One region of the Nocardioides panzhihuensis genome, then DNA from elsewhere that is predicted to be linked to it. Evidence: riboswitches for the same ligand, from Rfam matches in the RefSeq annotation. Region 1 holds a riboswitch; each other region holds the start of a gene.
The links. Region 1 has a riboswitch for cobalamin ahead of BJ988_RS17205 (VWA domain-containing protein). Riboswitches for the same ligand answer to the same signal wherever they lie in the genome.
Positions count from the first base shown of each region.

Region 2: another riboswitch for cobalamin. It lies ahead of BJ988_RS04285 (prenyltransferase/squalene oxidase repeat-containing protein); the one in region 1 lies ahead of BJ988_RS17205 (VWA domain-containing protein).
Region 3: another riboswitch for cobalamin. It lies ahead of BJ988_RS08460 (CbtB domain-containing protein); the one in region 1 lies ahead of BJ988_RS17205 (VWA domain-containing protein).

Region 1 covers NZ_JACBZR010000001.1:3,623,326-3,627,325, forward strand. The annotation lists gene BJ988_RS17205 (VWA domain-containing protein) at 1-1,706, opposite strand, end outside; cobalamin riboswitch at 1,802-1,935, opposite strand; gene cbiE (precorrin-6y C5,15-methyltransferase (decarboxylating) subunit CbiE) at 1,990-3,354, shown strand; gene BJ988_RS31395 (PucR-like N-terminal domain-containing protein) at 3,357-4,000, opposite strand, start outside.
Region 2 covers NZ_JACBZR010000001.1:917,536-921,535, reverse strand. The annotation lists gene BJ988_RS04295 (CbiQ family ECF transporter T component) at 1-407, opposite strand, end outside; gene BJ988_RS04290 (hypothetical protein) at 404-931, opposite strand; gene BJ988_RS04285 (prenyltransferase/squalene oxidase repeat-containing protein) at 1,042-2,115, opposite strand; cobalamin riboswitch at 2,182-2,320, opposite strand; gene BJ988_RS04280 (hypothetical protein) at 2,384-3,025, shown strand; gene BJ988_RS04275 (NYN domain-containing protein) at 3,056-3,811, opposite strand; gene gatB (Asp-tRNA(Asn)/Glu-tRNA(Gln) amidotransferase subunit GatB) at 3,963-4,000, opposite strand, start outside.
Region 3 covers NZ_JACBZR010000001.1:1,805,380-1,809,379, reverse strand. The annotation lists gene BJ988_RS08475 (ArsR/SmtB family transcription factor) at 1-127, shown strand, start outside; gene BJ988_RS08470 (cation diffusion facilitator family transporter) at 124-822, shown strand; gene BJ988_RS08465 (signal peptidase II) at 819-1,376, shown strand; cobalamin riboswitch at 1,632-1,802, shown strand; gene BJ988_RS08460 (CbtB domain-containing protein) at 1,826-2,020, shown strand; gene BJ988_RS08455 (CbtA family protein) at 2,022-2,780, shown strand; gene BJ988_RS08450 (DUF2752 domain-containing protein) at 3,000-3,464, opposite strand.

The sequences.
Region 1 (4,000 bases):
TCGTCGAGGCGGGCCGCGGCGAGGTCGACCGACCCGGTCGGCGGCAGCACCAGCTCGGCGCCCTCGCCGCGGAACGTGATCATCCCGACCTTGTCGCGGCGCCGGTAGGCGTCGAGGAGCAGCGAGAGGACCGCCGCCTTCACCTGGGCCATCCGTTTGCGCGCGGCCATCGACCCGGACGCGTCCACACAGAAGAGCACCAGGTTGGCCTCGCGCCCCTCGCGGACCGCGGTGCGCAGGTCCTCGACCCGCAGCTCGACTCGTCCGGACGTACGTCCCCGGGTGGCCTGCTTTCCCGCCGCCGCCTTGAGCGTCTCGACCAGGTGCAGCGAGCCTCGGCTGCTCTCCCGTGCGCCGATCCGGCGACCACTGCTGCCGATCGCCTTGCTCCGGCCGCCCGTGCGGCCCGTGCCCAGGCCGGTCACGGTCAGGAGGCGGGGGCGGTACGCGGGGGCGGCACCGGTGACGGACTCGGGTGCGGCGGCGCCTTGGGGCTGGTCGTCCGCGGAGTCGTCTGTGTTGGTTTCGACACCGGCTCGCTGGCGCTCACCGGGCTCAACCAGCGGGGGCTCTCCCCCGTCGGTCGAGCCGTCCTCTCCCCCGTCGGTCGAGCCGTCCTCTCCCCCGTCGGTCGAGCCGCCGGAGCCGCTAGGCGGAGGCGTGTCGAGACCAACAGAGTCGTCTTCGGGACCCGAGTCGTCCCCCGAGTCGCCCGGACCCTCCGGCGGCTCAGGCGGCAGCTCCTCGTCCCCGAGGATGCGGTCGAGCAGATCCTCGTCGATCCCCGGAGCATCGAACGGGTTGCGCCGACGCCGGTGCGGCAGCGCGAGCAGCGCAGCCCGACGGATGTCGGCCCGAGTGACCTCCGACCGGCCGGCCCAGGCAGCGTGCGCGACCGCGGTGCGGGCGGTGACGATGTCGGCACGCAGCCCGTCGACCTCGAACACCGCGCAGACCTCGGCGATCTTGAGCAGCCCCGGCTCGGTGAGCCGGACCTTCCCGACCAGCTCACGAGCGGCGGCGATCCGGGAGGTCAGCGCACGATCGGCTCCGCCGAAGCGCTCGGCGAACGCAGCGGCGTCGAGGTCGAAGGACATCCGGCGGCGTACGACCTCGACGCGAAGCGCGGGATCCCGCGGCGCGGCGACCTCGACCGTGAGCCCGAAGCGGTCCAGCAGCTGCGGACGCAGCTCGCCCTCCTCGGGGTTCATGGTGCCGATCAGGACGAAGCGCGCGGCGTGCGAGACCGAGACGCCGTCGCGCTCGACCGAGACGCGCCCCATCGCCGCCGCGTCCAGCAGCAGGTCGACCAGGTGGTCGTGGAGCAGGTTGACCTCGTCGACGTAGAGCAGACCGCGGTGTGCCCGGGCGAGCAGCCCCGGCTCGAACTCGACCGCACCGCGCGAGAGCGCGCTCTCCAGGTGGAGCGAGCCGACGACCCGGTCCTCGGTGGCTCCCACCGGGAGCTCGATCAGCCGCACCGGACGGCTCTCCACGACGGCGTCGGGCCCGAACGGGCCGTCCGGCGACTCCGCGGACGGGTCGTCGGGATCGATCGAGAACCGATCCCCTGCATAGACCGAGATCGAGGGCAGCACGGCCGCCAGGCCGCGTACGGCCGTCGACTTCGCGGTCCCCTTCTCGCCACGGACCAGGACGCCGCCGATCTCCGGGGAGATCGTGGTGAGCACGAGCGCGAGGCCCATGTCGTCGAGCCCTGTGGCTGAGTCCGCCTCGCATCCGAGGACGGCAGAAAATGGATAGTGCACCGGCATGAGAGGCTCCCGCTCCCTATCGCGTTGATTGGATGGTCACGGGGCCGGTCTTCGGACTTACCGAGTCCCCTGATGGGGCTCGGATCACCGCAGCGGGCCTGCGCCGGACTCTCACCGGCTTCCCAGATTCTCCCGTCCTGCCTTCCTCACCGTTTCCGATGGCTGGGCAGTCGGGGCACCTCGTGACTCTGCGGTCACTGTAGCGTCTGGCCCCATGATCGTCGTGGTGGGCATCGGTGCCGGTGGTTGGGACGAGGTCCCCGTACGTCACCAGCAGCTGATCCGGGGCGCCTCGGTGCTCCTCGGTGGCAAGCGCCATCTCGACCTGGTCCCGGACGTCCCCGGTCAGCGCCGCGAGCCCTGGCCCTCGCCGCTCCGCGACGGGCTCCCGGCCCTGCTCGGCTCCGTCGGCGACGCCGTCGCTCTGGCCTCCGGCGACCCGCTCGTCTCCGGTATCGGCACGACCCTGATCGACCTGCTCGGCCCGGAGAACGTACGCATCGAGCCGGCCGTCTCCTCCGTAGCCCTCGCCCGCGCCCGGATGGGCTGGCCGGCCGAGTCGTGCGTGGCCGTCAGCCTCGTCGGCCGCGACGTCGCGCTGATCGCCCGCGAGCTCGCCCCCGGCCGCCGCATCCTGGCACTCTCCTCGGACGGATCCACTCCCGTGTCGGTCGCTGACCTCCTGGTCAGGGCCGGTTTCGGCGCCTCGACCATGACCGTCCTGGGTGACCTGGGGGCGGAGACGGAGTCTGCTCGGACGGCGACCGCGTCGACCTGGGTCGGCGAGTCGCCGCGGCTCAACATCGTGGCGATCGAGTGCGTCGGCGACTCTGTTGGTTTCGACACGGACCCGCTCGTTCCTCGCGGGTCCGGCTCAACCAGCGGGGGCCGCCCGTCGGTCGCGCCGCCGGAGCCGCAAGGTGGAGGCGTGTCGACCGACGGAGGCCACCTTCCGCTGGTCGAGCCGCCGGAGCCCCTGGGCGGAGGCGTGTCGAGACCAACACAGTCGTTCCCCGCTACCTGGTCCCCAGGCCTCCCCGACGAAGCCTTCGAGCACGACGGCCAGCTGACCAAGCGCGACCTACGGGCCTCGGCGCTGTCCCGTCTCTCCCCGGCCCCGGGGCAGCACCTCTGGGACGTCGGCGCCGGAGCCGGGTCGGTCGGGATCGAGTGGATGCGGGCACACCCGACGTGCAGCACGACCGCGATCGAGGCAAGCCCCGAGCGGGCGGCCCGGATCGCCCGCAACGCAGCCCGCCTCGGCGTACCCAACCTGAGCGTCGTCGAGGGCCGCGCCCCCGACGCCCTGGCCGACCTCCCCGCCCCGGACGCGATCTTCATCGGCGGCGGCGCGACCCGTCCGGGCGTGCTCGACACCTGCCTCGCGGCGCTGCGGCCCGGCGGTCGGATCGTCGTCCACGGAGTCACCCTCGAGACCGAGCAGCTCCTGGCCGCTGCCTACCAGGAGCACGGCGGCGAGCTCACCCGAATCTCCGTCGAGACCTCAGCCCCGATCGGCACCTTCACCGGCTGGACCCCGGCCCGGTCGGTCACCCAATGGACTCTCACCGTCGGGTGAGGTCAGGAGGCGAGGTCGCGCCGCCAGCGCGGGGTCGTCGACTCCAGGGCGGTCAGCAGTCCGACGGTCTCTGCCGGGTCGCTGAGGCGGTCGCCGAAGAGCTCCTTGATCCGCTTGAGCCGGTGGCGCACGGTCTGATCATGGACCCTCAGCTGCTCGGCGACGACAGGAGCGCTGGGCCGGGCCCGCAGCCAGACCAGCATGGTCTCGGCGAGCGCCAGGCGCCGTTTCGGGGTCTCCTCCAAGAGGGGCGCGAGCAGCTGCTCGTCCGCGAAGCGGCGCAGCGTCGGGTCGGCGTGCAGGCACAGCTCCGACTGGTGATCGGCGCACCAGACGATGCCGTCCGCGGAGGGGTGGAGGACCTGCTCGGCGACCAGATCCACGGCCCGCAGGCCCCAACGTACGGCGTGGCGGGTCTCGTCGAGCCGCACCTCCCAGGTGACGGCGACCGGGCGGCTCGTCGCGGCGACGACCGCCCTGGCCCTCACGTGCACCGCGCCTGAGGCCCCGATCACGACCATGGCCCCCTCGCTCGGACCCGTGAGCAGTCGCGGCGCGGGCGTGCTGAGCTCCGCCGGGACCGGTCCGCCCGGAACCACCGCCACGGCCACCCGGTCGGTGACCTTCCAGCCGGCGCGTCCGGCCA
Region 2 (4,000 bases), 2.7 Mb from region 1:
ATCACGATCGCACCCAGCCGCATCCCGTCGTAGAGGCCGGCCAGCAACGCCTCTCGGGTGAGCGGGCCGAGCAGCCGGATCCCCAGCACCCAGTCCGGGAGCGGGATCTCCGGCAGATCGATGAGCACGTGACCCGGCACGGCACCCAGAAGCACCCGGAAGAGCACCCGGGTCACGACGATGAAGAGCGCGAGGCCGACGTAGAGCCGGAACGACCTCGCCCACGGCTGGTCGCCGCGTCGCGCGGCGACCACGACCGACACCACCCCTACCAGGAGCAGGAGCAGCAGCGGGTTGGTGGTGAACGAGGCGTACGCGGCCAGGCCGATCGCCCACACCCACCAGGCGACCGGGTGCAGATCACGCGGCAGACGCGCGACCGCGGCCCTGCGGATCACATCGCTCATCGCCGACGCCACCACACGGCACCGGCGAGAGCGAAGAGACCGAGGATGCCGACCGGCGCGACCCAGGCGGGCAGCGGCTCGGGGTCGGAGCTCGGCCGCGGCTCGGTGTTCGAGCCTGTCGAGTCCTCCGGAGATGACTCCGGCGACGGGCTTGAGGGCGCCCCCACAGCATCCCCAAGCACCGTCGCCGGAGCGGTAACGACATTGTCGTCTATCCACGTGAACGCAACACCCTGCCCGGAGGTCACGGCTATTTCGGTAACATTTCTGGAGGCGTAGCTCCAGGCGCCCGAGTCGTCGGTGATCCACAGCGACCAGTAGGCGTCAGCGGGCGGCATCTGGGCGCAGCCCGCCTCCTCCGGCCGGCCCGCGACGCGGCAGACGACGCTCGGCATCGAGGTCACGAAGGTGAGCGGATGTCCCGCCTTCTCGAAGAGATCGGCGCCGGTGTCGCCCTCCTCCGGCTGGACGCAGGCGACCTTGGGACCGCCGCCCAACGCGTTCGGCTCGACCACGACGGTCACGCCCGCGCACGGTTCCACGGCGGAGGACGCGGCTGACGATGAGACTGCGGATGAGACGGGTGCGGTGGCCCCGGCGAGGATCGCCAGGGCCACCGCTACGGACCGCAGAGTCAGCACGAGCTCTTCGCGGTCGCGTCCTTGGGCAGGAAGACCAGCGACGGCAGCGCCTGTGCGGCCGCGAGGCGGTACATCCCCTCGGACTCCTTCGTCAGCCCCTTGGTGTTGCCTTCGGTCAGCGCGGCGTCGTCGTAGGCCACCGCCCCGGCGTCGTCACCACAGGTCACGACGTGGTCGGCGACCCAGGCGGCCGCCTTCTCGGCGGCAGCGGTCTCGCCGGCACGCCCGAACGCCCATCCGGCCAGGCCGGTGGTGTTGGAGTTGGCGACGTTGCCGGTGGCTGCCTTCAGCGAGCCGTCCTCGGCCTGGGTCTCCTTCAGCCAGTCCGCGCCCGACTTGACGGCCTTCTCCGCCTCCGGGCTCGCCACCGACGACAGGGCGATCAGCGCGAACGCGGTCGCGTCGGCGTCCGGGACGGCCTTCGGGTCACCGTCGCAGGTCTGGTCGGCGGCAGCGGCGTCGGCGGTGAAGGTGACCCGGAACCAGCCCTCCTCGCACTGCTGCCCGGCCAGGAACTCCGCCGCGGCCGCGGCCTTCTTGCTCTCGGCGTTGCTCAGTGCCCACACGGCGTACGACTGGCCGATGGTGTTGGAGTAGTCGGCCGCCTCCTTGTTCTTGGTGTCGAGCTTGTCGGCGATCCGGCCGTTCTCGGCGACCGTGCCCTCGAGCTGCGTGAGCAGGCCGGGGTCGGAGGCGTCGACGTTCTGCTGGAGGACGAGCGCCTTCGCGGTGGCGCCGGCCGAGGTGACGGTGCCGAAGCCGGGCGAGGTGTAGGCGGCCTTGTTCTCCATCACGGCGTCGGTGATCGTCGCGAGCTCCTCGTCGTAGCCGCCGATCTCAGCCAGCGCGATCCCGATGTCGGCGCTGAGCCCGAAGTCGTCGGTGCCGTACTGCGCGTTGCGGGCCACACCCTTTGGCGCCTGGGCGACGAGCCAGTCGGCCACCGAGGTGGACACCTTGGCGTCGTAGGTGCTCTTCTCCCCCTCCTCGATGGCCTTGTCGCCGCAGCCGGCGAGCGAGGTGAGGGCGAGGGCGGCGGCGATGCCGCCGAAGACGGTCTTCTTCATGGTTCCTTCCGCGCTGTTCGTCGGGAAGGCACGAGGCCGACCCGCTGCGTTCCACGACAGCGTCAGGTCAGTACGCGTCCGTCGACGGGTGCTCCGGCTCGCTCAGGACACCTCGGAGTCCTGGGCCTACGGTTGCGGGTCAGCGCCGGAGTTCGACCGGCTTCCCCCACCACGGCGTGTGTTGATTGAGGCTCTGCTAATTCGGGGCAATCCTATGCCGGGCGGGCTCTGCTTGCGGGATCGCGGTTCGAGCAGTCACTCTGTCCCCATGCGCCACAGGATTCTCGGCCTTGTCGCAGCATCGATCTCGGCCACCCTTCTCGCCCTCCTCCCGACCATCCCAGCCCGGGCCGAACCGGCCCGGACATCGGTGACGTACGCCGATCTCGTCGCCATGTTCGGCGAGAAGGTCGGCGACCGGCGGACCGTCGAGACCGGCCTCCCGACCCTCAACCGCGCGATGGCCGACGCCCGGATCACCACCGCCTACCGACAGGCGGCCTACCTGACCACGCTCGCCAACGAGAGCTCGTTCCACCACGACGCCAAGGGCCGCGACAAGCGGAAGTTCACCGGCCGTGGCTACATCCAGCTGACCGGCGAGGCCAACTACACCGACGCCGGCGCCTACTTCGACATCGACCTGCGCCGCCGCCCCGAGCTGGCCAGGTCCCTGGACCACAGCGCGCCGATCTCGCGGTGGTACTGGACCGTCGCCCGCGACATCAACCCGCTCGCCGACGCCCTCGACATGGGCAAGGTCAACGCGGCGATCGGCTACCCCCGCAACAAGGCCGAGGACGCCGAGCGCTGCCGCGACTTCAAGGCCGCCCTGAAGCACCTCAACGGGTCGGTGCCCAAGGGGATCAGATGCGCCCGTCCGGCCGTCGCGGAGACGCGCGGACGGTGATGTCCGCAGAGGACGTACCGGAGGGGTACGTCACTTCCTGCCGTTGCGCCGGTCGCTGACCGCGATCGCCGAGGTGCCCTCGTCCTTGAGCTCGAACAGGTCGATCGCCTTGATCAGCTTGGTCCAGGTGGCGTAGCCGTAGTTGCGGGGGTCCTCGGAGGACTGGTTGCGGATGCGGGAGACGACGGTGCCGACCAGGGCCCAGCCGTCGTCGTCGGCGGCCGCGGCGATGGAGTTGCGCAGCAGCTGGATCAGCCTGGCGTTGCGCTTCAGCACCTGGCCCGTGGTCGCGGCGGCGGCCTGCTTGCGGGCGGGCGCTACGCCGGCCTCGGTCTCGGTCACCTCCTCGGTGTCACCGAGCTTCTCCACGACGGTGAACCGGGTGCAGGCGCTCTTGAACGGCGCCGGTGTCTTCTCCCGGCCGTAGCCGTAGACCGCGCGACCCTTCTCCCGCAGGTAGTGCACCAGCGGGGTGAAGTCGGAGTCGGAGGAGACCAGCGCGAACGCGTCCGGGATGGCCGCATGGAGCAGCTCGACCGCGTCGATCGCGAGCGCCATGTCGGAGGCGTTCTTGTGCGCGGTCAGGTCGAACTGCTGCATCGGCCGGATCGCGGCGTCGTGCAGCTCCCCGATCCAGCTCTTGAGCTCGGACTTGGTCCAGTTGCCGTAGGCCCGGCGGATCGTCACCTCGCCGTACTCGGCCAGGTCGTTGAGGATCGCGTCGATCTTGGACGCGGGAGCATTGTCCGCGTCGATGAGCAGGGCAATACGGAAGGGCTCGGTCATTCGGGACAGTCTGCCAGCCCCTGAGGCTGAGGGCGGGCTGCACCTTCCCACCACGGCTCGATTGTGCACCGCTCACGGACGCGAAACGCCCGCGCTCTCCCACCATGGCGGGAAAGCGCGGGCGATGTCGTACGTCAGGCCAGCGCGTACGTCAGGCGAGCTTCTCCAGGATCAGCTCGCGGACCCGCT
Region 3 (4,000 bases), 1.8 Mb from region 1:
GCACGCCCTGGCGCGGCCGGAGCTGATGGACCTGCTCGCCTCTGCCGAGCAACTCCTCGCCGCCACCGGCGAGGCCGTCGACCTCTGCCCCACCTACGGAACCCACCCCCAGGAGCCCACCCGATGAGCACCCCATCCACCACCACCCCCGACGTCACCGGACCCGCAGCACACCGAGCGGTTCGCTACGCGAAGGTCACCATCGGCTACAACGTCGTCGAGGGCATCATTGCGATCTCCGCCGGCACGGTCGCCGGAGCGGTCTCCCTCATCGGGTTTGGCATCGACTCCTCCATCGAGGTCGCTGCCGCCACGGTTGTCCTGGTGCGCCTGCTGGCCGAGATCAAGGGCGGCGAGCCCGACGAGGCCAAGGAACGCCGGGCACTGAAGTTCATCGCGATCACCTTCTTCGCACTCGCTGCCTACGTCACCGTCGAGGGCGTCCGAGACCTGGTCAGTGGCGAGAGGCCCGACACCTCTGTAGTCGGCATCGCCCTGACTGGCCTGTCGATCGTGATCATGCCCTGGCTGGCCCGGGCCAAGCGCAAAGCCGGGCTGGAGATGAACTCTCGCCTGGTGGTTGCTGATGCCGCAGAGACCCGACTGTGCGCATGGCTGTCGGTCTCCACCTTCGTCGGCCTGGTCGCGTTCGCCCTGCTCGGCTGGACCTGGATCGACCCGGTTGCCGGGTTCGTCATCGCCGGATTCGCAATCATGGAAGGCAAGGAAGCCTGGGAAGGCGAACTCGTCTGCGACGACGATTGCGAAGACGACGACCACGCCACCAAAGCCGACTCCTCGTGCTCGGACGGCCGCAAGTGAGCGCCCCTGTCGAAGCCACAGCCGAGGCTGGCGTCAGCGCTCTCAGACGCCGGATCGGACTCCTGGTCATCGCCATCGTCCTTGCCGGAGCGGACCTGACGATCAAGACCTGGGCCGAGCACGTCCTGCCAGGTAACCCAATCATGGGCGGACCGCTCGACCTCCAGCTCGCCTTCAACCCAGGGGTCGCCTTCTCCTTCGCCGCCGACGCGCCGGCATGGACCGTCGTCGCCGTCACGGCCGTGATCACCGCCGCCGTCGCCGTCGCGCTATGGCGAACGGCCCCTACAGCTTCCCTGCTATGGGGCAGCGCGCTCGCCACCGTGCTCGGCGGCGCTCTCGCAAACCTCATCGACCGCGCCGCTGACGGTCACGTCACCGACTACCTACACACCGGCTGGTGGCCCACCTTCAACCTCGCCGACACGCTCATCGTCGGAGGCGGGCTCCTCCTCGTCGCCCTGTCCTGGCGCACCAAGGACCGACCCAACGACCGACCTCAGGACGCAGAGACCGCCTGTCATCCATCCCCCTGTCGCGGTGACAGACCCTGACGTACCTGGCAACCCAGATGAGGGCCGACATCGAGCCAGCCTCTCTTGGCCTGGAGCCCCCGAACGCGCGCCGAGCCCGTGTCAGCGGCAGTGATGGAGGCGTGGAGCCACGAACAGACCCTCTACTTTGCACCTCAGGACACGGCTAGGAGTCGTGGGCCTCGACGACACGCACTGGGTCTGGAACCTCTCGGCAGCGAACGTCGGCCAGGGACGCACTCCGTGAACGCTCGTTGTGCGGCCTTCGACTATGTGCGATAGTAGCGGCGCCGCAGTGCACGGGAAGTCGGTGAAAGTCCGACGTGGTCCTCGCCACTGTGACCGGGAAGCCCCTCCTCACCCATGCCACTGGCCCGCCGGGCTGGGAAGGCGAGGAGAAGGCGTTGATCCGGAAGCCAGGAGACCGGCTGCGGCATCGTCCACGAGGTTCGTGGAAAGAAGGGGTCACGATGACCAACCCCACCAACCCGTCCAGCGCCGTCACCACGGTGCCGGCCTGGGCCTGGCTGCTTGCCGCAGCCGCCCTGTTCACCTTGTTCATGCTCACGCAGGAGAACGGCGCCCTTCTCGGCGCCGCCCAGGGCCAGTACCTGCACGAGCTCACCCACGACGCACGCCACGCCCTCGGCGTCCCCTGCCACTGACATGGGGTTCATAGATCTACTCCGCCGCGGTGCCGCAGCCGGAGCCGCAGCTGGCTGCGCCGCTGCCCTGATGATGTGGCTCGTGGTCGAGCCTCTGCTCCGCAAAGCCCTCGTCATCGAGGACGCCCGCAACGCCCGAGCCATGTCCGGCCACCGTAAGGGCGAGATGGAGGAGCCGCTCGTTTCCCGCGCCGGTCAGGTGCTCGGCGGCATGGCCACCGGCCTTGTCGTTGGCCTGTTGTTTGGCGTGGTGTTCGCGATCGTGTTCGGCAAGGTCCGGCACCGGCTCCCGGCAGCGACCGACTACGGCCGCTCGCTGGTACTGGCGGTGCTCGCCTTCGGCGTCTTCACCCTTGCGCCGGCGCTGAAGATCCCCGGCAACCCACCCGCAGTTGGCGACCCGGCCACGGTCAATCAGCGGACGCTGATCTATGTCCTGACGATCCTGATCGCGCTGGCTTTGGTGCTGGGGGCGTTCGAGCTGGACAAGTTCCTCGCCTCACGAGACCTGAGTGCGCCAGTGCGCACCACACTCGTGGTGGCGGCCTTTCTTTCGGTCGCCGGTGCCGTGTTCGCGCTCACTCCAGGCACGCCGGACAAGATCGCCAGCGATATGCCCGCGAAACTGATCTGGGACTTCCGGATCGCCTACCTCGCGCAGCTGGGCCTGATGTGGGCCACACTCGGAATGGTCTTCGGTCTGCTTCTCACGCCCCGTCGGGCGCGTGTGCCAACAGGCAGCGAGGTTTCCATCGCGTGAGCTCGACAGTCGGGCGCGTCCTGCCGGTCAACCCGAGCTCGCGCATAGGTCTCGAGATGGCTGCTCGCACGCCAAGGGGCAATTCGAGACGACGCCCCGGTCGTAGCCGGCGATGCCGTCTCGCAGCGCCTCCAGGTGGGCGTCGTGATCGACGCCCGGGTGCTTGCGGGGCTTGCGCAGCAACCGTCACGGCGGGCCGTGACTACCCACCGATCTCTGTCAACGCCACATGTCCGTGCCAGCCGTGAGCAGATCCGCACGCATCTGCTGGCGGATCTCGAGTAGCACCAGCAGGAGGAGTCCGGCGCCAATCATCCAGCGGCGCCGTTGAGGTGTCCATGCGAACCCGAACGTTACCCACCGACGACTGATGAGCCCGACAAAGGTGCGCAAGACCGCGAGGGCGGCACCGCCAACGATGAGGATGCTGAGAGGGTTGTACCGCCAGGCTTGGACCAGATTGCCTTGAGCGGTGTAGCGGGCGGCGCGGGTACCTCCGCACAGCGGATCCATGATCCCGAACTTGTGCAGCGGGCCATGGAGATCGATAGGCGGCAGACCGAAGAGCGCCATGGCCACAGCTATCCCGAGCGCAGCCAAAGCCAGGGCAGTGAGCCACCAATGGCGATCGTGGCGCTCGACCTCGAGCCGAAAGAAAGGAATGGCGATGGATACGTACGGCATGTCAGTCCTTGTCTGAACACGAATGGCGACTGGACTACTATGCCCCGTCCCACCCTCAACCCGTGTGTGCGCGCCGCCAGATCCTTGCGCCAGCTATATCTGGTCACCCCCGCGAGGGCTTGGAGATGTCCAGCACGAGGATGCAGATGAGCAAGAGGAGCCCAATGACCGCGTGCAGGAGGTCGCTGCCCGTCCGCCCCAGCGTGAGCGTGCCCGAGCAGCCTGAACTGTGACATCTGGCATATGCAGAATGAGGATGGCGATGAGCACGAACGTGCCCACGAGCGAGACGAACCCCAGTGATGGCGTAGCAGCGCCCACTTCGTCACCGCACCCATAAGCACGCGGATGGCGGTGGTCAACCTCGAGACCGGCCACACCCTCGACTACCCGCACGTCGGCTAGCCGACGACGGGCCGGCAAGCTGCACCAAGCCAAAAGACTTACTAGCCGCCCCGGATCCCTGGCCTGTCCGGGTGGATCTGGTTGGACACTGACCTCGGCGACTCTTGGGAGCATGGCGCTCATGGATCGGC